2 linked regions of the Tautonia marina genome follow. The protein of the gene in region 1 interacts with the protein of each later gene in a pairwise test. Links are inferred from orthologs where the notes say so. Each region holds a gene or a part of one and is shown on either strand. Other genes may lie near its edges. The genes, in order: lon and rplI.

The links.
Region 2: the proteins of lon (region 1) and rplI interact in binary tests that used the Escherichia coli proteins (3 or more experiments, as listed by UniProt). The link is inferred for Tautonia marina from one-to-one orthologs.

What each region holds. Positions count from the first base shown.
Region 1 is NZ_WEZF01000006.1:142,166-153,800, forward strand. What follows is about bases 5,584-8,654. They hold lon (endopeptidase La), read left to right. Parts: upstream 5,584-5,941; coding sequence 5,942-8,368; downstream 8,369-8,654. Other genes in these bases: GA615_RS09400 (hypothetical protein), read left to right, coding at 5,584-5,753; GA615_RS09410 (hypothetical protein), read left to right, coding at 8,406-8,654. Outside these bases: GA615_RS09375 (CAP domain-containing protein), read right to left, coding at 1-713; GA615_RS09380 (exonuclease domain-containing protein), read left to right, coding at 951-1,766; GA615_RS28105 (DUF6580 family putative transport protein), read left to right, coding at 1,969-2,517; GA615_RS28110 ((5-formylfuran-3-yl)methyl phosphate synthase), read left to right, coding at 2,514-3,260; GA615_RS09390 (DUF433 domain-containing protein), read right to left, coding at 3,353-4,153; GA615_RS09395 (metalloprotease), read left to right, coding at 4,633-5,421; more of GA615_RS09400, read left to right, coding at 5,418-5,583; more of GA615_RS09410, read left to right, coding at 8,655-8,876; GA615_RS09415 (hypothetical protein), read right to left, coding at 8,998-9,333; GA615_RS09420 (DUF1559 domain-containing protein), read left to right, coding at 11,040-11,635.
Region 2 is NZ_WEZF01000002.1:443,618-455,134, reverse strand. Bases 47-2,999 are described here. They hold rplI (50S ribosomal protein L9), read left to right. Parts: upstream 47-1,178; coding sequence 1,179-1,820; downstream 1,821-2,999. Other genes in these bases: dnaB (replicative DNA helicase), read left to right, coding at 2,102-2,999; GA615_RS04350 (single-stranded DNA-binding protein), read left to right, coding at 547-1,083; rpsF (30S ribosomal protein S6), read left to right, coding at 47-374. Also shown: more of rpsF, read left to right, coding at 1-46; more of dnaB, read left to right, coding at 3,000-3,544; GA615_RS04335 (hypothetical protein), read right to left, coding at 3,609-4,022; GA615_RS04330 (hypothetical protein), read right to left, coding at 4,019-5,515; GA615_RS04325 (DEAD/DEAH box helicase), read right to left, coding at 5,553-6,965; GA615_RS04320 (hypothetical protein), read right to left, coding at 7,199-8,674; modA (molybdate ABC transporter substrate-binding protein), read left to right, coding at 8,949-9,794; GA615_RS04310 (DedA family protein), read left to right, coding at 9,924-10,772; GA615_RS04305 (cation:proton antiporter domain-containing protein), read right to left, coding at 10,814-11,517.

The sequences.
Region 1 (11,635 bases):
CCGGGAGGCTTCAGGGAACCGGCCTTCGCCATCGCCTGGGAATACGCCCGGGCGATCCGTTGAAGCTTCGGGTTCGGAGCAAGCGGAGGGAGCTGTTCGTTCAATCGGAGGGTGTTGATTTGCTTCAGGAGTGCGTCGGCGGCCTCGTCGGGATTGCGCTGAGGGATGGGGGTGGCGAAGACGACGCACCAGTAGGGTCGGCCGTTGGGGTCTTCCTCGCGGGCGGCGCCCAGTTCCTCGAACTCGCCGAGGATGTTCCGCCGATGTCCGGAACTGTCCATCCAGCCGGTCATCACCTCCTCGGCCGTTTCCTGACCGGCGGCGACATTCTCACCGACCGACTGATACGGGTATCCGACCTGCTTGACGCGATCGGCCGGGGTCGAGCCATCGACGCCTCGATGGCGGACCTTGCCCAGTTCGATCATGCCGGCGACCTGATCCCGAGCGGCCTGGCTCAGCGTTGGAGAGAAGGAGAGGGGAGGCAGGTCGCGCTCGCTTCGGATCGCGTTGTGACGTGACAGGAGGTCGCGGATCACGCGGTCGGGCGGGTCCGGATCATCGAGGGCGATCGGAACCACCGGGGGATGATCCGGGATCGGTCGGAGCGGTTTCGATCCCTGGCAACCGGGCAGCGCAAGGACCCACGGCAGGGCCAGCAGGGCCAGTTGGGCCTTGAATCGCGGAATCACCGACTGACGCGAAGGGGGCATTGGGATCGGTCCTCCGGATCGATTCGGCCGGGAGAGGGGTCGGACCGGGCATGAAGGATCATGATGAGGGGCCAGGGGGATCGATCTTCTGAAGGGGTTGAAATCGGTCAAGCCCGATCGGTCTCCCTCGGTGGGGTGATCGGACCAAACTGGTCGGCCGATCGGCCCGTGACGTACGATGAATCGGCGTGTTCCGGGTCGGGTGGCCCGCCATCGGAGTCTTGAAGCGAGGCAGCCATGCCGGGCAGTCGGATCGGACCGTTTGTGGCGATCGACCTGGAAACGACCGGCCTCATTCCGGGCGTTGACCGGATCGTCGAGGTCGGCGCGGTGCGGTTCGACGCCGAGGGCCAGGTGCAGGATCGGTTCGCCCGGCTCGTTCATCCGGGGCGGCCGATGAGCCCGGCGGCCGAGCGCATCCACGGCATCTCCGATGCGATGCTGGCCGACGCCGAGCCGAGGGAGGTGATCTTGCCCGCCTTCTTCGACTGGCTGCTGGGGGATCGGCCGCATCGGGTGCTGGCTCACCATGCACGGTTCGATGCCGGATTCCTCGGCAATGAGCTGGCGGCGATCGGTCGCTCGATGCCGGGAGTCGAGATCACCGATACGCTGGCCCTGGCTCGCCATCGCTTGCCGAAGGCCGGAAGCCACCGGCTCGACGCGGTCGCCGAGCTGCTGGGAGTCTCTGCCGGCCCCGCGCACCGGGCATTGGCCGATTGCGAGCGGGTCAGGGGGCTCTGGGTGGCTCTCGACGGCGAGAAAGGGCCTCACGTTCGCTACCCGATTGCCGACCCGGTTCAGGAGCAACTGATCCCCTGCGGCTGGGAAGGGCTCTCGGCGGCGATCGCGGCCGGGGATCGGCTGTTGATCCGCTACGAAGGGGGATCGCGAGGCAGCGGGCCGAGAGAAATCACCCCCCGACGCGTGATCCACAAAGGGGGGGCGGCCTATCTGGTGGCCTTCTGCCATCTGGAACGGTTTGAGAAAGCGTTCCGCCTGGATCGGGTGGTGTCGTTCGATCGGATGGATTCGGCAAGGCCGGTCGCCTGACGCCCGGACAGGCTCGATGGAGGAGCCGCCGAGGGAGGGCGGTCTCAAGCCCGCTTGATGATCCGACTTCCGGCGGCTAAGGTAGTGAGCTTGGGGCTGCTCCGGCCGATTCCATCGGGAAGGGTCGAGGGGACGGCCCAATCCGGATCGACGGTCGGTCGGCCGACGATCGGTGACGTACCGAACTGCTGTCGAGGCTCGCATGACCACCGCCTTTCTCTTGATCTTGCTGGGTGTGTTTGCCCGGCTCAATCCCGAGCATCTCCACAACCTGGTGCCGCTGGGGGCCATTGCGCTGTATGCCGGGGCCAGGCTTTCGAAACGCTATGCGTTGGCCGTTCCGCTGGTGATCATGGTGGCGACCGACCTGGTGATCGACCTGGTCTATTACCCGCAGTTTCGCCGGGGGCCGTTCGATCCGACTCGGCTGGCCGTCTACGGCTCGTACCTGGCAATCGTCTTGCTCGGGCGGTGGACCAGCCGGGATGCGAAGTTCGCCATGCCGGTCGGGATGGCGGTGGTTGGATCGCTCCTTTTCTTCGTGGTGACGAACTTCGCCGTCTGGGCCTCGGGCGTTTCGCTTCAGCCGGGCTCGATTGCCGGCCTGATCGCCTGCTACGGCGACGCGGTGCCGTTCTACCGGGCGACCCTCGTGGCCGACCTGTTCGGCGCGGTCGTGCTGTTCGGGCTCGATGCCGTTCTGCGGCCCGTGATCGAGGCCCGACAGCTTGCCGCCGCCGAGGCCAGGTGAGCCGAGCCTTGACGACCGGATCGAGGCCGGGGCCGGGGTTACTCGTCAGCGTGAGGTCGGCGGCCGAGGCGATCGAGGCGGTGCAGGGTGGTGCTTCGGTCGTGGATGTCAAAGAGCCGGGCCGAGGTCCGCTCGGCTGCGCCGAGGTGAGCGTCTGGCGAGCCGTCCGCGAGGCGGTGTCGCCGGATGTTCCGGTCAGCGTGGCGCTGGGAGAGCTGCGCGAGTGGGCCGATCGCCCCGTTCCTTCCGTTGGGGCCTTCGAGGGGATTGCCTTTCGAAAGCTTGGGCTCTCGGGGATGGTCGGGCGCGACTGGGAACGGATCTGGAACCAGTTTCGGGAGGCGATCGGACCGGGGCCTCCCTGGATCGCCGTGGCCTATCTGGACGCCGATCGGGCGGGAGCGCCGGAGCGGTTTGCGATTCGAGACGCTGCGGTGACGATACCGGAGTGCGCCGGGATCTTGCTCGACACCTGGGACAAATCTCGACCGGCCGATCTGGCGTCGATCGACCCCCACTGGTTCGAACCGATCCGGCAATCCGGGCGGCTGATTGCACTGGCGGGGGGACTCGACGCGGTGGCGATCCGCCGGTTGGGGGCACTTCGTCCCGATTTGTTCGGGGTCCGGGGGGCGGCCTGTTCCGGAGGGGATCGCGGCGGTTGCATCGAACGGGACCGGGTGCGCAGGCTCGTTGAGGCGAGCAGGAGCTCGGCTGCCGCTCGTCGGAACACCGTGTCCTGACGTCGATGGAACGGGGCGTTGTGCGAAGGGGGGAGGGCGGTTTCTCGGGTAGGAAGTCGGCCCCCTCACCCGGCCTGACGGCCACCGGCGCCCTACGAGGGGGGAGGGGGGTGGATTTCGCCGGACGGATTGTCGGGAAGATCGTCGAGGACGGGCAAGCCGGGCGGATAGGGGCCGTCGGCAAGGTCGAAGGGGCCGCAGAGGCCTTCGGCGTCGCAGGCGCGGCAGGCGGCGAGGTCGGCGCGGGTGAGGCCGGGATACCAGGTCATCAGTTCCTCCTCGGTCTTACCGTCGGCGAGCCAGGCAGCGACGTCTTCGACCTCGCGGCGGAGGCGGAGGATCACGGGCCATTGCTCGCTCATGCTGCGAACCAGGGCGATGTGATTCCGCCAGTTGGCGAAGGCGTCGGCAATTTCCTCGGGAGTTGATTCAGGAGGTGGAGGGAGAGGCGCGGGGGCCGGATCGGCGGGCGGGGTCGAGGATCGGCGCTGGGAAGCCTTCGTCGATCCTGGCGAGGCGGCGGCCTGCTGCTCCAGGTGGCGTCGAAGATCCTTGCAGGCGTTGCGGTAGTTCCGTTCGGCGAGGCTCTGGAACCGGCACCAGTCGAGGCCGGGCAGGGTGTCGCTGGGTTCCAATCGGGCTGCTCGGCGGAGCCGCTCGACGGCGATGACGACCATCTCGGCTTGAAGCCGGGCGGGGACGTCGCTCGGGTCGAACTGGGCAAGCCACGATTGGATCAGGGCGTTGAACTGCTGCTCGTCGACCCCCCGAAGCAGCACGAGCCCCATCGGGACCGGAGCCGGGGGAGCGTCGGCGGAAGTCGGGGGCGAGGTCGGGGTCGGCGAAGGCTCGGGAGACGGGTCGGAGGGAGGCACGAAGTGAGGCGTATTCATCGGGGAGCACTCAGGCCGCCTGGGCCGGTCGGACGTCGCGAGGTCGGGCGAGGAATCAAAGAGTGCTCGTCGAGCCCGAGGCGTGCCGCTTCCGGTCGGCCGGTGGTCCTTCTCTCTCTCGATCCGGTCCACAACGCCGGATCGAGGGAGCGCTCCGCGAGGAAGTGGGCGGGAGATTCGCCCCACAACCTTCTCTATTACTCTCGTGAGATTGACGCGGTGTAGTCACTTTTTTCGGAAGAATTTCCAAGATCGGCTTTGATGGGTGTGCGAGCAGGAGGCCTGGCGCGTCGCTCGTGTCGGCGGGGCGTCGTCTTGTCGAGGACACACTCGGCCCAGGGGGTTCCTTCGGAACGTTGCCATCGTGGGGGGGCAAGGGCCGACTTGTCCGGGGGGACACCCGGGGCGTAGGCTGGGAAGGGCCGCGGGCCGGTGATTGCCGATCTCGGCTCTAACACACGCAGGGGAGAATGTCCGCGATGCTGATGGGCCGTCCCGATTCGACGCCGTATGACCTGAGATTCCGATTGCTCGGCGTCCCGATCCGGATTCACCCGGCGTTCTGGATCGTCGGCTTGATGCTTGGGTTCGATCAGGCCGACCCGAAGCGGACCCTGGTCTGGGTGGCGGTCCTGTTCGTGTCGATCCTCTGGCACGAGATGGGGCACGCGATGGCGGCCGTCTGGAACGGCTTGCGGCCGAGTGTGGTGCTTTACTGGATGGGGGGGCTCTGCTTCAGCGAACGCGACCGGCTGGGAATCGGGGGGAACATCGCGGTGATCCTCGGCGGGCCAGGGGCGGGGTTCGTGCTGGGAATCCTGACGGTCTTGGTCGGCGCGGGGGTCGGAGGGCTGACCCTGGAAGACAACCTGGCGCTGTTCGGCCTGGGGTCGGGCAGTATCAGGGAAGCGATCTCCAAGTTCAATGATCCCTACGTGTTCAGTTTTTATTACAGTATGTTGTTTTTCAACTTCGGCTGGACGTTGGTGAACCTGTTGCCGGTCTGGAGTCTGGACGGGGGGCAGTTTCTGGCGCAGGTGTTGACGAGTCGGCACCCGTATCGAGGAATGCAGCAAACCTACACGGTGGGCATGATCACGGCCGGAGCGGTGGCGCTTTGGGCGTTTTCGGCCGAGCAGACGTTTCTGGCGATCTTCTTCGCCCTGTTCGCGTTCTCGAATTACCAGGGGCGGCGCGCCTTGCAGCACCAGGGGGGATATGGTTCGTTTGACATGGATCGAGGCGACTGGTGGACCCGGGGGCGGTGACGGTTGTCATGGGATGGTGGTTGATCGGAGGCTTGGGTGCCGTCGGAATGCTGGCGGCCGTCGTCTGGCTGGCGAGGACCGGGAGGCTCGGCGGGGGGGATTTTGTCATCCGGTTGGGGCCGGGGAGCCGGGTTCAGGTGACGGGAAAAATTCCTCGGTCGAAGGTGCCGGGGATTGCCGGGTTTTTCCAAGACCAGCCGGGAGAGATGCCACGGGGGAGGATTGTGGGGACGTTTGGGCCAGGCGGGACGCCTCGGCTCTGGTTCTCGGCGACGATCGCCCCGGCGCTGCGGCAACGAGCCCGGAATTTCCTGATTGAACACCTGCGCTGAACCGTCGCGCCCTTCCAATCGCGGGCCGATTATTCGAGAATCGACCGTCTTGAGCCTGCGCCTTTGATCTCGGCGCGCCGAATGTTGAAAGTATTGCGACGATGAGCAAACGCAAGTCGAAGTCGACCGCCAAAGCCGAAGCGAGCCCAACTCCCGAGGAATCTCCGACTCAGGGGCGCGATCTGGTCCTGTCGGAACTGGAGGAGCAGGGGCCGCCGTTGCCGAACCGGCTACCGATCTTGCCGCTGCGCGCGGATGTGGTGTTTCCGCAAACCGTGGTGCCTCTGGTCGTCAACCGTCCGGCCGGGATGAAACTGATTGACGAGGTGCATGGTTCGACCGGCGATCGCCTGATCGGGCTGGCGACCCAGCGCTCTCCGGACGTTGAGGAACCGACGCTCGACGACCTGTACGACACGATTTGCGTCGGGTCGATCCTGAAGATGCTGAAGTTCCCGGACGGTTCGACCCGGATCGTCTGCCAGGGACTCGGCCGCGCCCGATTGACCCAGATCGACCGCTCCGAGCCGTTTCTGGTGGGGCAGGTCGAGCCGCTGGAGGAGGCGGTTGAGGAAGGGGAAGAACTGGATGCCCTGGTTCATCTGGTCAACGGCCTGTTCAACCGCCTGAGCGACAACGTTCCCGAGGAACTTCAGGTCGCGGCCATGAACACCCGAGACCCGGCGCGGCTGGCCGACCTGCTGGGGTCGAGCCTGCCGTTCTCGGTCGAGGAAAAGCTGGAGATGCTGGCCGAGCTGGACGTGAAGTCCCGCCTGATGCTGCTGGGCCAGTACCTGACGCGGCACCTGAACGTGATGGAACTGTCGACCAAGATCCAGGCTCAGGTCGGCTCGGAAATCACCAGGGCGCAGCGCGAGCATTTCCTCCGTCAGCAACTGAAGGCGATTCAGGAAGAACTGGGGGAGATGGAACCCGAGGCCGCCGAGGCCCGCGAGCTGGAACGGAAGATCCGCCGCGCGAAGCTGCCGCCCGAGGCCCGCGCCGAGGCCCGACGCGAGATCGACCGCCTGGCCGGAATGCACCCCAGCTCGGCCGAATACTCGATCGTGCGCACCTATGTTGATTGGCTCGCAAGCCTTCCCTGGGCGAAGGCGAGCAAGGACCACCTCGACCTGAAGCACGCCCGAACCGTGCTCGACGAGGATCACTTCGACCTGGAAAAGATCAAGGAACGGATTCTCGAATACCTCGCCGTGCGGAAGCTGAAGAAGGACATGAAGGGGCCGATCCTCTGCTTCGTCGGTCCTCCGGGGACGGGGAAGACGAGCCTCGGCCGTTCGATCGCTCGGGCGATGGGGCGGGAGTTCGTGCGGATCAGCCTCGGCGGCGTGCACGACGAGGCGGAGATCCGGGGGCACCGGCGCACCTACGTTGCCGCCATGCCGGGGCGGATCATCCAGGGGTTGCGCAAGGCGGGTACGAATAATCCGGTGTTCATGCTGGATGAGGTTGATAAGCTCGGCGCCGATTTCCGAGGGGACCCGTCGGCCGCCTTGCTCGAAGTGCTCGACCCGGAACAGAACGCGACCTTCCGAGACAACTACCTCGACATCGACTTCGATCTGTCGCGGATCATGTTCATCGCCACGGCGAACATGCTGGAGACGATTCCCGGCCCGTTGCTTGATCGCATGGAAGTGCTGGAACTGCCCGGCTACGCCGAGGAGGAGAAGATCCTCATCGCCCAGCGCTTTCTGATCCCGAAGCAACTGGAAAGCCACGGGCTGACGGCGAAGCAACTGGTGATCGGTGACGACGCCGTCCGCCGCGTGATTGCCGATTACACCCGAGAGGCGGGCCTGCGGAACCTGGAACGGGAGCTGGCCGCGATCTGCCGGAAGGTGGCCCGAAAACGCGCTGAAGGGTTGAAGACGAGTACGAGCGTCGGGGCCGACGATGTGCCGACCTACCTCGGCCCGCCGAAGCACTTCCGCGAGGTGGCCGCGCGCACCGGAGTGCCCGGTGTTGCCACCGGCCTGGCCTGGACCCCGACCGGCGGTGAGATTCTGTTCATCGAGGCCAGCGGCATGCCCGGCAAAGGGTCGTTTACCCTGACCGGCTTGCTGGGTGAGTCGATGAAAGAAAGTGCTCATGCGGCGATGAGCTACTTGAAGTCGCACACGAAGGCGCTCGGGATTGATCCGGCTCGTTTCGCAAAGACGGATATTCATATCCACGTGCCTGCTGGGGCCGTGCCCAAGGATGGCCCCTCGGCCGGCGTGGCGATTGCCGCGGCGTTGATCAGCCTCTTCCGCGACGAGCCGATTCGGCGCGATCTGGCAATGACCGGCGAGCTGACTCTGACTGGCCGGGTCTTGCCGGTGGGTGGTGTGAAGGAAAAGGTGCTCGGCGCTCGGCGAGCAGGAATTAAAACGGTCTTGATTCCTCGATACAACGAGAAGGACCTGATTGATCTGTCCGAGGAGGTTCGCAGCGACCTGACCTTCCGGAGCGTTGAATCGCTGGATGACGTGGTGACCGCCTTGTTTGCCGAGGCAGAGCCGAACGCGACCGGGAAGAAGTCCGGTCCCTCCAAATCGTCGGCCAAGCCCCGATCGAAAGGCTCTGGCCCGTCGCGCCGAGCGAGTCGCTGAGGAGAGGAGTCTCACCACCAGGCGAGGACGGCGGGCGATGGAGAACGAGCCTTCGATCGGTGTGGCCAGCACGGTCCTGGCGGTTGTGGTGATCGGCATCGCCTTTTTGCTCACCTGGCGTCAGCGGTTGGAATCGCGTCGGCCTCGGAATCTCAGTGACGAGGCCGACGCCCGCTACTTTGCGCGGCAAGACCGCCGACGATACCGAGGGGCCGTGTTGCTGGCGCTCCTCGGTTTGGGGATCGGGGTGGGAGGCAACATCGACATTCGGGCGGGGCAGTCGGAGCGGATCGCCTTCGTCGTGGTGTGGATCGTCGTGTTGCTGCTCGTCTTGCAGACGCTCTTGCTGGCGTTTCTCGACTTATGGTCCACGCGACGCTATGCCGATCGGCAGCGTCGCAAACTCGCCGAGGAACGCCGGCAGACCCTCGAACGAGAGATCGAGGTGGTCAAACAAACGTTTCGCCGTTCCCGGACGCAAGAGAACGGGAAGCACGAACGACCGTGAGGAGAGGGAGGTGGGCGTGTGGGGGGAGCTTTGGTTCCCTCGCGCCGGGACCGGCATCGGTTGCGTGCTTCGACCACCGGTCCGACGGAGGCAGGTTTCTCGATGCGAGCTGACGGCGTGGTCAGTACGTCAGGGCGATGAGGGCCAGAATCAGGGCGATGAAGTTCAGCACGGCTCCCACCGGCACCGCAACCGGGCAGATCAGGCTTCGAAGATAGGCCGCGAGCCAGCCCACCAACGCGATGCCAAGGCCGATCAAGGCCGGGCTCATGGGGGGAACCCAGCCCGCGGCGGCCTGGCCAATCTCGCCGAGATTCTGGGCATAAATTCGACTGGCCTGGAGCAGGACCAGATCGAACCCGTAGATCACCACCAGGATGATCCCCAGAATCGAGGACGTCTGGCCCAGAATCCAGGAAATGTAACTGATTCGCGTTGCAGGATCGGGTTCATTCATGATTGGCTCCATCCCCGGCGTCGTTTCGGGTGTTGTGTTCCAGTGATCGTTTCGTGGTGTGGTTCGGAGCGGTCTACCGAGCGGCCGGCCGGTCGAGCGAGAACGATTCTCTCCGCGATGCTGTTCGTCTGTCGGGCTCGATTGTGGTGGAAAATCGCGTTGAAAACGCAGGAGCCATCAATGGAGCTGCGCGTGGGTCTTAGAACTCGTCCGTGGTTGCGATCGAGCCAAGGCGCTGGCTGGTCGAAGCAGACGCGGCTGGTCGGCCGGATCATTCGAAAGCCTGCGTCACCGATGTCAGAAGGCAAGTGCGTTCAGGAGCCGTCGCGTCCCTGGCCTGTCAGGTCAGGATGACCGCATTTCGATTGTCGCATTGGAAGCCCAACCGGTGCCAGTGGGCCTTGAGGCAATCCGGTGATCGGTCGGCCTCATCGGAGACCCGGCGTTCGCCGGAACCGATTGAGGAGCGATCTGCGGACATCACCTCCCGTCGGACGACGTCCTTATCTGAAACTGAGATTTGCAGGGATGAGAATAAAGTTCGACACTCGGAAGAGCGAATCATCCTTCTTTATTGGATTGGAAAAAAGGTGCTTGCGATCGCATCGATCACAGGGTAAAACCCTTAATGCTGAACTCCTCTGCAATTCTCAAGTGATTCACTTCTCGCCTTGACGCTTCTGTTCGGGGCGATTTGAGCGACGTAATCGGCATGATGATTCGGGGACTCCGTACACTCCGTGACGGATCGATCGGGACCCTGGCAGGGCCAGTGGTCGTGTTGATCGTCTTGTTCGCGGTCAGCCCCGTCACGGTTCGGGCCGAGCAATCGCACTGCGGATTCTATGTGATCCGCCCGGGAGATGTCGTTCTCCAGGAAGCCCTCGGGCTGTCCGATCTGTCTGAAAAGGTCTCAGGCATCGAGGCGGACGAGCGAACGGGATGGCCCGGTTCGGAAGATCGGCCCTGCAGCGGGCCGAGCTGTTCCCGTGGGTCGGACCCGCGCCCGGACGCGTCGACGGCCATCAGCCCCCCTCCACTCGAACACTGGGCTTGCCTCGGACCGGATTCTTCCGGCAGCGAGCCGCCTCTCGACGTTCTGCCCGTTCCCAACCGGCCCGCCCGTCTGGATCGCATCCCATCCCCGATCTTCCACCCGCCCCGGGTTGTCTGAGCCCGTCGACCACACCTCCATGCCTTGGGCTCCACGGTGCCTCGTGAGGCCGGACTCGTCCGTGATGCGGCTCTGATCGCTTATCCCACTGGACGGGCCTCCGCGTCCTGACGGAGACACGACGGCCCTGATCGGCCTGCGAGTCACCTTCGGTCGTTCTGCCGGCGTCGCGCAGATCCCAGAGCGTTCTGCTTCTGCCTCCGAACGCCTTGCGTGCGGTCTTCCGCGCGAGATGCCTGGCAGCCGATCGCCTGGAGACTCGACGGCCCTGTTCGAGGCCGGGGCACGCCGAGGCAGGGGTGGTTTGCGCCACAGAACAACCAGGTTCGGCCCCGAAAACCCGCCGATGGCGGGCTCCGCGGCGGCGCGGACATTTCCCCACAACCCGAGAGGCCGGAGTCCCGGGCGGTCGACCGACCGCACCGGCCCGAATGCGTACCGAGTGCCTCGCCGGCGATCGGAGCGATTGCCCGCGAACGTGGCGACCGGCCCTTATCTTACCTCATCACCTGAATGAATTGGAGAGAGACACATGATGAATCGACGCACCCAAGGGTTCACGTTGATTGAGCTGCTCGTCGTCATCGCCATCATCGGCGTGCTGATTGCCTTGCTCCTGCCCGCTGTCCAGTCGGCCCGCGAGGCGGCTCGGCGGGCGCAGTGTACCAATTACCTGAAGCAGATCGGCCTGGCCGTTCACAACTATGTTGACGTCCACGGGGTCCTGCCGGTCGGGCGCGGGACCCGGCCGCCGCGGCCTTACGACATCACCTCGCGGTACAACTACTCCGGATTCGCGAGCCTACTGCCGTTTCTGGAGCAGGCTCCCGTGTCCTCGGCGATCAACTTCGACCTGACGATGACTGTCCAGGAGGGGAACTCGACGGTGATGGCCACGGTCATCGCCAGCCTGCTTTGCCCGTCCGACGGCCAGCAGACCCCTACGGACTGGGCGGGCAACAACTACCGCTTCAGTGAAGGATCGAACATCCTTTACTCTCATGGCGCGACGGATACCGGCGGAGTCAACACCACCATGCCCGAGCCCAACGGCCCGTTCTTCCCGGAGCGGTCGTTCCCCCTGGCGAAGATCCGAGACGGCACGAGCAACACGATTCTGGCCTCCGA
Region 2 (11,517 bases), on another replicon or contig:
CGGAACAGCACGTTCACGACCTGCTGAAGAAGCACGAGGCCGAGATTGTCGCCAGCCGCCAGTGGGACGACCGTCGCCTCGCCTACCAGATCGGCCCCCACAAGAAGGGCAGCTATCTGCTGACCTTCTTCCGGGTCGATGGCGAGAAGCTCAAGGAACTCGTCTCCGACCTTCACCTCGATGAGCTGGTGGTCCGGGAACTGATCCTCAAGGTCCATCCGAAGCTGGTCGATCACCTGGTGACCCAGGCCATGTCCTTCACCCCGACCGACGAAAGCGGCCCGCCCGAGGACGACGATCGCCGCGATCGCCGCGACCGAGGTGATCGGGGTGACCGCGGTGAACGCCGGGGCCGCGACCGCGACCGCGACTGATCGGCTCCGGTCCCGTTCGGGGTGGCCCATCCCGATTCGACTTCTTGGCTTGTGTCCGGCGGGTCCATGTGGTACGGTTCTTCCAAGGTGACAACCGTTTAGTGGTGTGAGTCCGAGTCCCGTCCGCAATCCGCCGTGACCCACCGGTCCGGAGCCGGGGAGGTTCGTCTCGATGGCCGACTTTAACAAGGTGTTCCTGATCGGACGCCTGACCCATGACCCCGAGCTGCGATACACCCCCAGTGGGGCTCCGGTCAGTGACCTTCGACTGGCCACCAGCCGCGTTTACAATACCAAAGACGGGGATCGCCGCGAGGAAACCCTGTACATCGACATCACCGTCTGGAACCGTCAGGCCGAGAACTGCTGCCAGTATCTCAAGAAGGGCAGCCAGATCCACGTCGACGGCTTCCTGAAAATGGATTCCTGGGAAGATCGGAACAGCGGCGAGCGACGGACGAAGATCAAGGTCGAGGCCGATCGCGTTCAGTTCCTCGATAGCCGCCGCAGTGACGACTCCGGGGCCTCCTCCTCCCGGCACGATGTCGAGTACGACGAACCTCCGGCCCGAGAACCCCGACGGGCCGCTCCCGAAAGCAGTGAGCCCCGAGGGGCCTCCAACGGCTCCGGCCCCCGACCGTACGCTCCTCCTCCTCGCCGACCGGCCCCCAGCCACGACGAACAAGGCGACGAGGATATCCCGTTCTGACCCGACCCGTACCACGCAACCGCAAGGCGATTGCACGGCCCGACCCGCCGACGGCGCAGGGCTCGCGCCGCCCGACGAGACGAGGACGCGACATCATGGCCAAGACCCCCAGCAAGACCAAGCAGGCCAAGGCCGCCGCCAAGGCGGCCCGAGCCAAGTCCCATACCCAGTCGCAGAGCCAGGCGGCCCAGGCCATCCTTGGCACCACGCGACGACCGGGTTGGGAACGCCGACACAACCACCCGACCCGACCGAAGAACGGCTACATGCACGTCCTCTTGACCAACAAGGTCGCCAAGCTCGGTGAGCCGGGCGATCTGGTCAAGGTTCGACCGGGATACGCGCGCAACTTCCTGTTGCCGCAAGGCCTTGCGACCTTTGCCACGCCGCACAATCTTCGGATCGTCGAGAAGCATCGCTCGCGACTCAAGGCCCTGGAAGAAGCCAAGCGTTCCGACCTCCAGAATCTCGCCGCTCAGCTCTCCCAGCGCTCGATCACCATCGAGGCCAACGCCAACGAGGAAGGTCACCTCTACGGCTCGGTCAATGCCCAGCAGATTGCCGCCGCCCTGGCGACCGATGGCGTGCAGATCGACGCCGAGAGCGTTCGGATCGAAGGGCCGCTCAAGGAGCTTGGCTTCTACAGCATCCCGATCCACCTGGGCATGGAGATCACCGGCGAGGTCAAGCTCTGGGTGGTCCCCACGCACGTCGAGGGAGACGAAGGGGGGGCCTGACCCACTCCTTTGGTTCTTGGGGCGTGATGCACTGGGCATGATCGTGACGGAAAGTGGGCGTCGGTTGACTCGTTCCGGGTCTGGGACGCCCCTTTTCCTTCGTGTTGGTGCCGTGATCCGGCCGATCTCTTTTCATGGTTGTCGGCCGGCCGAACCGCAGCCTCCCTTAGGTTTCGATAGAGCCATGGATTCGGCCCTGCGGCGATCGCCCGCTCTTGGCTTGATCCGCGAGGGGTCGGCCCGGCCATTCGCCGCCCGCGATCGGTCGGAGCTGCTTGCTGATGTCCCCCTACGCCAATGGTCACGGCAACGGTCATCACCCCAGAAATGCCGCCCCGTCGTCGGCACCGCCCGACGACCGTCTGCCCCCTCAGAACCTCGAAGCCGAGCGCGGCGTGCTCGGCTCGATCTTGCTCGACAATGAAGTCCTCCACGATGTCGTGCCGTTGCTCCGGCCCGACGACTTCTACCGCGATGCCCACCAGACGCTCTATACCGTCATCCGAGAGCTGTACGACCTCGGCCGACCCGTCGACACCCTGCTCCTGGCCGAGGAACTCCAGCGCCGCGAGCAATACGATCGCCTCGGCGGCGACGAGCTGATCGGCTCGATCATCAACAGCGTGCCCCACGCCGCGAATGCCTTGCATTACGCGGTCATCGTCCGTGAGAAGTCGGTCCTTCGTCAGCTCATCGGCGGTGCCCACGAGATCCTCAAAGATAGTTACGACAGCATCAAGTCGGCCGACGAGGTCCTCCAGAACGCCGAGCGTCAGGTCTTCCGGATTGCCGAGGAGCAGGCCACCGGCGAGACGGTCGACCTGCAGGACATCGTCACCGAGGCGATGGACCGGATCGCCCTCCGATCCGAGTCTCGCCACCCGATCACCGGGACCGCCAGCGGCCTGCTCGACCTCGACGACATTACCACCGGGTTCCAGGGGTCGCAGCTCATCATTCTGGCCGCCCGCCCGAGTATGGGGAAAACGGCCATTGCCTTGAATATCTGTGAGAACGTTGCCCTGACCCAGAACAAGGCCGTTCTCTTCGTCTCGCTCGAAATGGGCAAGCTGGAGATCGCCGACCGAATGCTCGGCGCCCGGGCCAAGGTCGACGGCCACAAGCTCCGGACTGGCCAGGGGCTCAACCAGCGCGACATGACCATGCTCGGCCGCGCGTACGATGAACTGCGGGCCGGCGCCCCTGTCCTGATCGACGACACGCCGACCCGCAACATGCTCCAGATCACGGCCAATGCCCGCCGGATCAAGCTTCGCCAGGCCAAGACCAGCCAGGACCTCGGCCTGATCATGGTCGACTACATCCAGCTGATCGAGCCCGACTCGGGCGAAGGGCGCGACAGCCGACAGGAGCAGATTGCCAAGATCAGCCGCCGCCTCAAGACCCTTGCCCGAGAGTTGAACGTGCCCGTCGTCGCCCTCTCTCAGCTCAACCGAGGCGTCGAGAACCGCGAGGACCGCCGCCCCCGCATGGCCGACCTCCGCGAGTCGGGGGCCATCGAGCAGGACGCCGACCTTGTGCTCCTCTTGCACCGGCCCGAGTATTACGACCCCAACGATCAGCCTGGCATCGCCGAGCTGATCGTCGCCAAGAACCGAAACGGCCGCACGGACACCGTGAAGCTCACCTTCCTCAAGAACTTCATGCGGTTCGAAAACCTCGCCGCGGTCGCCGACGGCCCGATCGACGCCGGGACCTTCTGACCCTCGCCTCCGTGTTCGATCCGGCGATGCCCCGGCCTTCGGAACCGGGGTGTCGCCGATCGCGTCACGGTCGGCACATGGCGATCGCCTCATCTTTGCTGATGGGGTCCGTCTGATTCGCTCGGGCGTGCATCTCCCGCACGAACTGGTTGTTCGAGTCGCCCGTGTCTCCGGACCAATCGACCAGGCGGCCGTTCGTGGCGAAGACGCAGACCGGAGGGCCGGAGACGATCGGCCCTCGGGGCCTCCCGACCCAGACGACATAGGACGTCCCGTCGTGCTCGACCGCCGCGAAGCGATAGGTCTCGGGCAATACGGCGATCAGGTCGTCGATCGTCTCCATTCCTTCGGGGGGCATAAACCGCTTCCAGGGTGGGCCGATGATGAGCAGGCCGAGAATCCCGAGCATCACAACAGTGATGCCCCATTCGACCTGCCGCTGACGCTTCGTCGGCTTCGGCCGTACGTCCTTCCTCATCGGTTTTCGTCCACGAGATCCTCCCCGATCCGATCAAAGAACTCGAACGTGTCTGGCAGCGCAACCTGGACGATGACCATGTGCTCAATACCGGGGTATTCCCGATACTCGACTTGTTCCGAACCGATCCGGGTCAGTTCATCACGGAGTTTCTGGGACGAATCGAGCATAAAATCGAGCGCCCCAATACCGATGAAGATAGGGACCTGCGTTAATCCTGGCACCTCGTCGATGCGTCCTCCTCCTCCGAGCGCACTCACTGCCGCGTAGCGATCCGGGTGTCGGACGACCGCTTCAATCGCCTGAGCCGCTCCGCTGGAATGTCCCACGAGGAAGACCCGGGACCGATCGACCGGGTAGACGGACGCCATCGCATCGACCACCTCCGCGATCGGCCCCGAACCGATCGGACCCCGTCGGGGACTGATGAGCAGCCAGCCGCGCTTCCGGCAATGCTCCACGATGGCGCCTCGGCCGTAGCCGTCAAAGAAGAGATTCTCACTCCCGCCCATGCCATGCAGGGCCACGACCAGAGGAGCGGGATTTTCCTCCGTAATCGTCTCGGGAACGAACACGCGGGCCGGAATCAGGCGTCCTTCCGGTGCCACCAGGGTCATGCGGAAGGATCCCGGACGAGCAGGGCCGTGGTGAGGGGCGCCGGTGTCCCACGAGGCGAGCAAGGCTTCCAGGTCGATCATCAATGCCGATGCGTTGATGTCCGTCTCCGAAGCCCCGCCGTTCGCAAGATTGGTGAGGATCTGGAAAGACTGACGAGCCGTCGCGGAGTCGGTCGTGAGCCCTGAATCGGTTTCGATCCAGGTATCGAGGGTGGCCTCGGCTAATTTCAGGCGATCCGCCAGGCGATCCACGACCGAGATCACGGATCGACTCTGAGACACATTTCGACCCGAGACGATCACGTTGAGGGTCAACCGGTGATCCCCCTCGGGGAGATCGGCGGTCGGGATCTCGATCGCCTGCGTTCCCTCATCCAACTTCAATTCGAGCAGCGAGCGGGAGTCCTCCGTTCCGTTGACAGCAATCGAAATGCGGGCGATCGCCTGATCCGGGACTTCGACCTCGACCGGATAGACGGGGCTGATCGTGGCGTCGAGCGTTGTTCCACCTCGCTCGATCAGCCGGGATGCGGGGTGGATTGCCAGGGAATCGGCCCACTGGACCGCGTCTGGAAGGTTCACTTCCCCATTGAGCAGCCGAAAGGCCCGCGTCATCGCTCGGGCCGCCTCGTCGAACTGAAAGCGGAAGAAGTCCTTGACCGAATCGTCGAGCGCCTGCGCGGCTCGTTGCCGGGCGTCGGGTTCGGCCGGCTGTTCCCAACGTTCTTCGAACGCTCGCAGGCGGCGCCCCAGTTCGTAGCGGTCGGCCTGGGCCGCCGCAGAACTCGGATGGACGACGAGACTGACGAAGGCCGCAAACGCAAGCACGACACGCTGGCCGAATCGTCGAGAAACGTGCGCTCGAACACCGAACATGATCCCAGGGCTCCCGGTGGCAATCGTGATTCCACGGTTAGCCGCCGCCGTAGGCACTGTGCTTGCGGCGACGGCTGGAGGTGAACTCTTCCACGGTTCCTCGCGTGATCACTTCGTAAAGAACCGCTTCCTTGTCTCCCCGCTTGCGGAGAATGCGTCCGAGGCGTTGCACATGCTCACGCACGGAACCCGTGCCCGAGAGGATGATCGCCACGTTCGCTTCGGGAACGTTCACCCCTTCGTTCAGAACGCGGCTGGTGGCGACGATCGGGAATCGCCCGTCGTTGAATCGCAGCAGCACTTCCCTGCGTTCCTTGGTCTTGGTCTGGTGGGTGATGACCGGAACCAGAAATCGGCGGGCAATTTGATAGACCGTCGCGTTGTCGTGCGTAAAGATGATGATGCGGTCGCCGTGGTGGTGGTCGAGCAACCGGCCCAGCAGTTGGAGCTTCGCCGGTGCGGCCAGGGCCAGCTCGCGCTGTTCGCGATAGGCTTGATAGGCGATCCGACCTTCGGGCGATCGGAAGGCGAGGCGGAGAAACTGGCCCCAGGCATCGGGCCGGCGGAAGTCGATGCCGTGATCGCGGGTGAAGGTGCGGTAGACCTCGCGGCACGACTCGTAGCGGTACTGTTCTTCCTCGCTCAGGTTGACATATTGCGTTTCGACGCGGTAATCGGCGAGGAACTGGCCGCGAAGCTGGGTGATCTCTTTCCGGTAAATGATCGGGCCGATCAGGCGGTCGAGCTGTTCGTGGGCGTTGTCGGCCCGCTCGGGAGTCGCGGTCAGGCCAAGGCGGAAGGGGGCAATGGCGCAGGTGGAGGCCAGGCCATAGGTGGGGCCGGGCAGGTGGTGGCACTCGTCGAACACAAGAAGACCGAACTTGTTGCCGATTCGGTCCATATTCATGTAGGCCGAATCATAGGTGGTGACGGTCAAGGGCTTGATTTCGTAATAGCCGCCGCCGAGCAGGCCGACCTCAACATCAAAGCAGAGGGTCAGTTCGTCGAACCACTGGTTCATCAGGTCGATCGTCGGCGTGACGACCAGCGTCGGCCGCTGGGCCGCATGGATGGCCAGGTTTGCCATGTGTGTCTTGCCGGTGCCGGTGGGCAAGACGACCACCCCTCGCATCCCGGAGGCGGACCACGCCTCCAGGGCCTCGGTCTGATGCGGAAAGGCTGGCTTGTCGACGCGAATGGTCCAGCGGGTCTTCCCCTGGTAGTCGCGGGCTTGATCCTCGTAGGAGATGCCGTGATCGCGCAGGTGTTGCACGATCTCGCGGTACCAGATGGCCGGGGCGCGGTAGATGCCACGCCGCCTGGGATCGAACTGCAAGCCGGGAAGGCCTCGCGAGTCGTGCTCGGGCAAGCCTTCGACGACGAGCGTGCCTTCCTCGAACGACAGCGACAGCCTGGCCGGATCGCCTTCGGTCGTCGATGAGCCACTCATCACCGCTCGTCTCCTCGGGTTGCCGAACGGGCCAGGACCGTCCCGATTGAGGGTCGGGCGGGAGCGAAGGACCGGGCATTCTCGGGCCTTCGATCTCGGTTTCCCACTGAGGGGAGGGATGTGGGGCCGTCTCGCTGAACATCCATATCCAAGTGTAACCCGACGAGCCCTCGTTTGAGAACAGAGGGCCGCCGGGTTCGTCCGACGACCGGGGATGGCGCGTGATGTTGCGATCAGCCGTGCCCGTAGCCGCGATCGAACGCGTCGATGCTCCGCATGTGGTCGGAGTAGACCGCGCGAAAGGTGTCCTGATCGACGGACCAGCGGGGGTTGTCTTCGGTGTGACGGTGGCAGTGTTCCTCGATCAGGCGGTGGAGGAACTTGAACAGTTGCCGGGGGGTCCGAAGGTGTCCCAGGGCGTCTTTCAGGGCGTCGTCGCCGACCGATTCGTCGATGAATTGCCGGAGCCGGGGGCTGCCGTTGGTCGGTTGACCGTCGGTGGCGCAGGCGCGGAGGCGGTCGGTCGCCAGGTCGTAGAGGGAGGGGCCGGTCCAGCGCAAGGGCTTAATCATGTTCAGCTTGTCGGGCCGGGCGCGGTCGTAGAACTCCTTGTCCATCTTGTCGAGGTAGTAGGCCAGCTCGATCGGGAGCAGGAGCTTCAGGCCGATCCCCGGATGGCGGAGGAACTTGTGATCGAGCAAGGGCCAGACCAACGCCCGCATCTTGCGCGGGTCGCCCTCGATCGCCTGGGGTTCGTCCACGCGGTCGACCAGGACGATGATCCCGCCGTAGCCGAGGTCCTTCAATACGCTCTGGAACTTCCGGAGCAGCTCGAACCGTTCTTCTCCGACTCCGCCTTTGGAGGCGGTGGGCATCGGCTGGCCGGCCAGCTCGGTCGGGCGGAACCAGAGCAGCTCCCAGCGCAGGGCCGAGGGGTCGCGGCTCAGGACGCGCAGGGCTTTGCGAATGTCCCTCGCTCGGAATTCGGCCTGTAGCAAGCGCCATCCCCAGTAGAGCCAGCCGAGGGCGACCAGGCCGACGAGCCAGGGGGTGATCGACCAGCTTCGCAGGGCGTCGAAGGCCACGAGCATCAGGGCGACGATCACCGTGACGCCGATGCCGATTTGCAGGTCGCGGCGGCTCCAGAGGGGGCGGAAGCCGGATCGGCGGCGGAGGCGGTCCCAGCGGCGGTCGATCGGCTCGCCGGTCGAGGAGTCGTAGAGCGCCGCCAGCAAGAGAAGGTCGCGGCGGCGATCGAGCGAGAGCCGCGTCAGGTCCATGCGCTCTTCGGTCAGGCGATCGACGAGTTGCGTGACCCCGAGCGAGAGGATCGCGTCCATGTGGTCATGGAGTTTCCACCGGCTCAGGGCCGAGGCGGTGTCCTTCGCTCGGATGGCGGTGCGGAAGTGGTCGAGGAAGGGGTTGAACTCGTCGTAAGAGATGACGAGGACCCGGGAATCGGGGTGTTCTTTATTGTAGGTTTCCAACTCGGCGATCGCCTGGAGGCGCATGGCGGTCTTGCCGCTGCCTTTCTCGCCAAAGACGAGGGCGGTTGACGGCTCGGCCGGGCTGCCGAAGAACTTGTCCCAGGCGGGGTGATGGATGGTCCAGAGGCAGCCGCTCTTGAAGACCGTGTCGGTCTGGGCGTCCTCCTCGCTGAACGGGTTGCCGCTGATCCCGTAGTGTTTGAGGAACTGGTCCGTCTTCATGCGATCGCCACGTCCTCTCCCTGAGTCGGTTGCCGACCGGAATGCTCCCGACGCCCGGCCCGGCCCCTATGGTGATACCCGAACCCCGGTCTACGACGCAATCGCAGGAGCGCACAACCACCGAGGGATCGGACTCGTTCGCACGCGGTCGACGATTTCCGCAACGCTGCTCCAACGGCGGTCGCCCACCGGTCGGTCCATGCGGTATGATGAGCGAGGACACGCGGAAGGCCGATCGGCAACGGGGTGGTTCTGTTAGCCGTCGGCCTGGATCGTGAATACAGAGCGCGGCGTGCGGGCGTATCTTTCCTGGTTTTTGGCCTTCCTCGTTCTGTTGGCAAGTGGGATTGCCTTCGGACGGCTGTTCTTCCGGTTCGACCAACCTCACACCGCCGACCTGCCCGAGATCCGGGTTGCGGCGGCCAGCGACCTGTACGCGGCAATGCCCGAGCTTGTCGAGGCGTTTGAAGCGGAGCAGGGGGGGCAGGTTCGAGTCGTTCCCGTGCTTGGCTCGTCGGGGCAACTGGCCCGGCAGATTGAACAGGGAGCGCCGTACCATGTCTTCCTCTCGGCCAATCGAGACTACGTGCGGAGGCTGTCCGATTCGGGAGCGATCATGCCCGACTCGGTTCGGCCGTATGCCCGAGGGCCCTTGGTGCTGGCCTTTGCCCAATCGATCGAGATTGCCGCATCGGGACTCGATGCCCTGACCGATCCGGCAATCCGGAGCATCGCGCTGGCCAATCCCGATCATGCGCCGTACGGCATGGCCGGTCGCCAGGCCTTGCAGCATGCCGGCCTCTGGGACGAGCTTCAACCGAAGATCGTGTTCGGTCAGTCGATTCAGAACGCCGCCCAGTTTGTTCGATCGGGACAGGCCGAGGCCGGCTTGATCGCGCGATCGCTGGTTCCCGATCCTTCGCTCCGTTGGGAGCCGGTGCCTGCCGACCTGCACGATCCGATTGACCAGTATCTCGGGATCGTCGCCGATCGTGAGCGGCTCGACTCAGCCCAGGCGTTCTGCGAGTTTCTGGTCAGTGAGCAAGGCCAGGCAATTCTCCGCCGCTTTGGCTTCGAGCCGGCCGGAGGCACGCTCTTGCCCGAAGTCGAGAGCGACTGAACGGCGGTCCGCTTCTGGAAGACACATGGCCGATCGCGCCGAGCACGGTCATGATCGGAGACGAGCGTCAATCGGGCAACCCGGCAGGGTTTGGAGGTCGAGAGGGCGAGCATCGCGGGGAGCGAGGCGTTGGCCGAGGACTTGATCGAGCGGTTTGGCTACATCGGGATCATCTTGCTCCTGGTCCTGGGTGGATTGGGGCTTCCCGTCCCCGAGGAGGTGCCGATCATCGTGGCGGCGATCCTCTCGAAGAAGGGGGCAATGTGGGCTCCGATGGCCTTCGGCTCCTGCGTACTTGGGGTCTTGATCGGTGATTTCATCGTTTATGGGCTCGGCTACGTCTACGGAGAGCGGGTTCTGGGATTCCGACTGACCCGGAAGTTCCTGACGAGAGCCCGAGAGGAGCAGATCAAGGGGTATTTCACCCGGCACGGCTTGAAGATTCTGATCCTCGGCCGGTTCGCGGTCGGCTTTCGGACGGCGGCGTATCTGACGGCCGGAATTTTGCGTCATCCCCCGCTGAAGCTGCTCATTACCGACCTGTTCGCGGTGATGCTGAGTACCCCGTTGATGTTCGCGCTCGGCTGGTTGTTCGCGTTTCAGATCGAGGCCGGAATTCGGGAGGCTCAGCACTACCTGGCCGTGATCCTGGCCTCCGCCCTGGCGATCTGGATCATTGTCCGTTACGTCCGGGCTCGCAAGCGGGGCGGCAAGCCGGTTGGTCCCCCGGTGTTTGAAGGAAGCGAGGTTCCGTTGCCTCCGGGGGATCTGTCGCTGCCGTATCCCAACGCGTTGCCGTCGGGAGACTCGGGACCTCGAAGGGAAGCCCGAGTCGAGGGAATCGTGCTGCCTCCGGGGCATGCTCGGCCTGCCGCTCCTGAACCAACCCCGCCCGTTCGACCGGTCGAGCCTTCGCCTCCGGTCTCCGACACGCTCCGCGATTCTGATGAGTCCCGGGAACGATCGCCCGCTCCCTGATGGACCGTCGAGCCGAAGGGAGGGCCTCCTGGCAGTTGCAATCAGGACAGGGACCGATGACGCCCCTGGGGTGGGGGTTGATCGGTTTCCGGCACGAGCAGGGCGATGGCCAGGTCGAGCTGCGATCGTTCGCCGAACAGGACCACGACATCACCGCCGTTGAGCCGAATCTCAGGGTCAGGGTTGACCAGATCGGTTGACCCTCGGCGAATGGCCAGAATGGTGGCACCGCTGAGCGTTCGCAAGCGAACCTCGGCGATCGACCGACCGACCGCCGGCGATTGGACAGGGATCAAGCACGACTCGACCGCCGCTCCCTCGGCCAGGGAAAAGGGCATGTCCAGGCGCACGGGTCGAGCCGATCGCAGGATCTGATACTGATCGCTCCTGACCCGGTCAATCAGGTCGAGAATCAGGTTGCGAGGCACCTGATACTCGACGAGAACCCGGTCGAACAGCTCGATCGAGGTGACGAAGTTTTCAGGAATGACCTCATCGGCCCCGAGCCGGCGCAACTCGTCGATATCTTCGATGTCGTGCACCCGGGCCACGATGTACAGGTTCGGGTTCAGGAAGCGGGCCATGCGGACGGCCCGTCGGGTCGCGTCCGGATCGGAGATGACGACCACGACCATCTTCGCTCGGTCGATCCCGGCATGTTCGAGGACCGAGGCCCGCGTGCAATCTCCGTAGAAGATCGGCTGCCCCTGACCGCGCAACCGGCGGACGGAGTCGGGGTTCATTT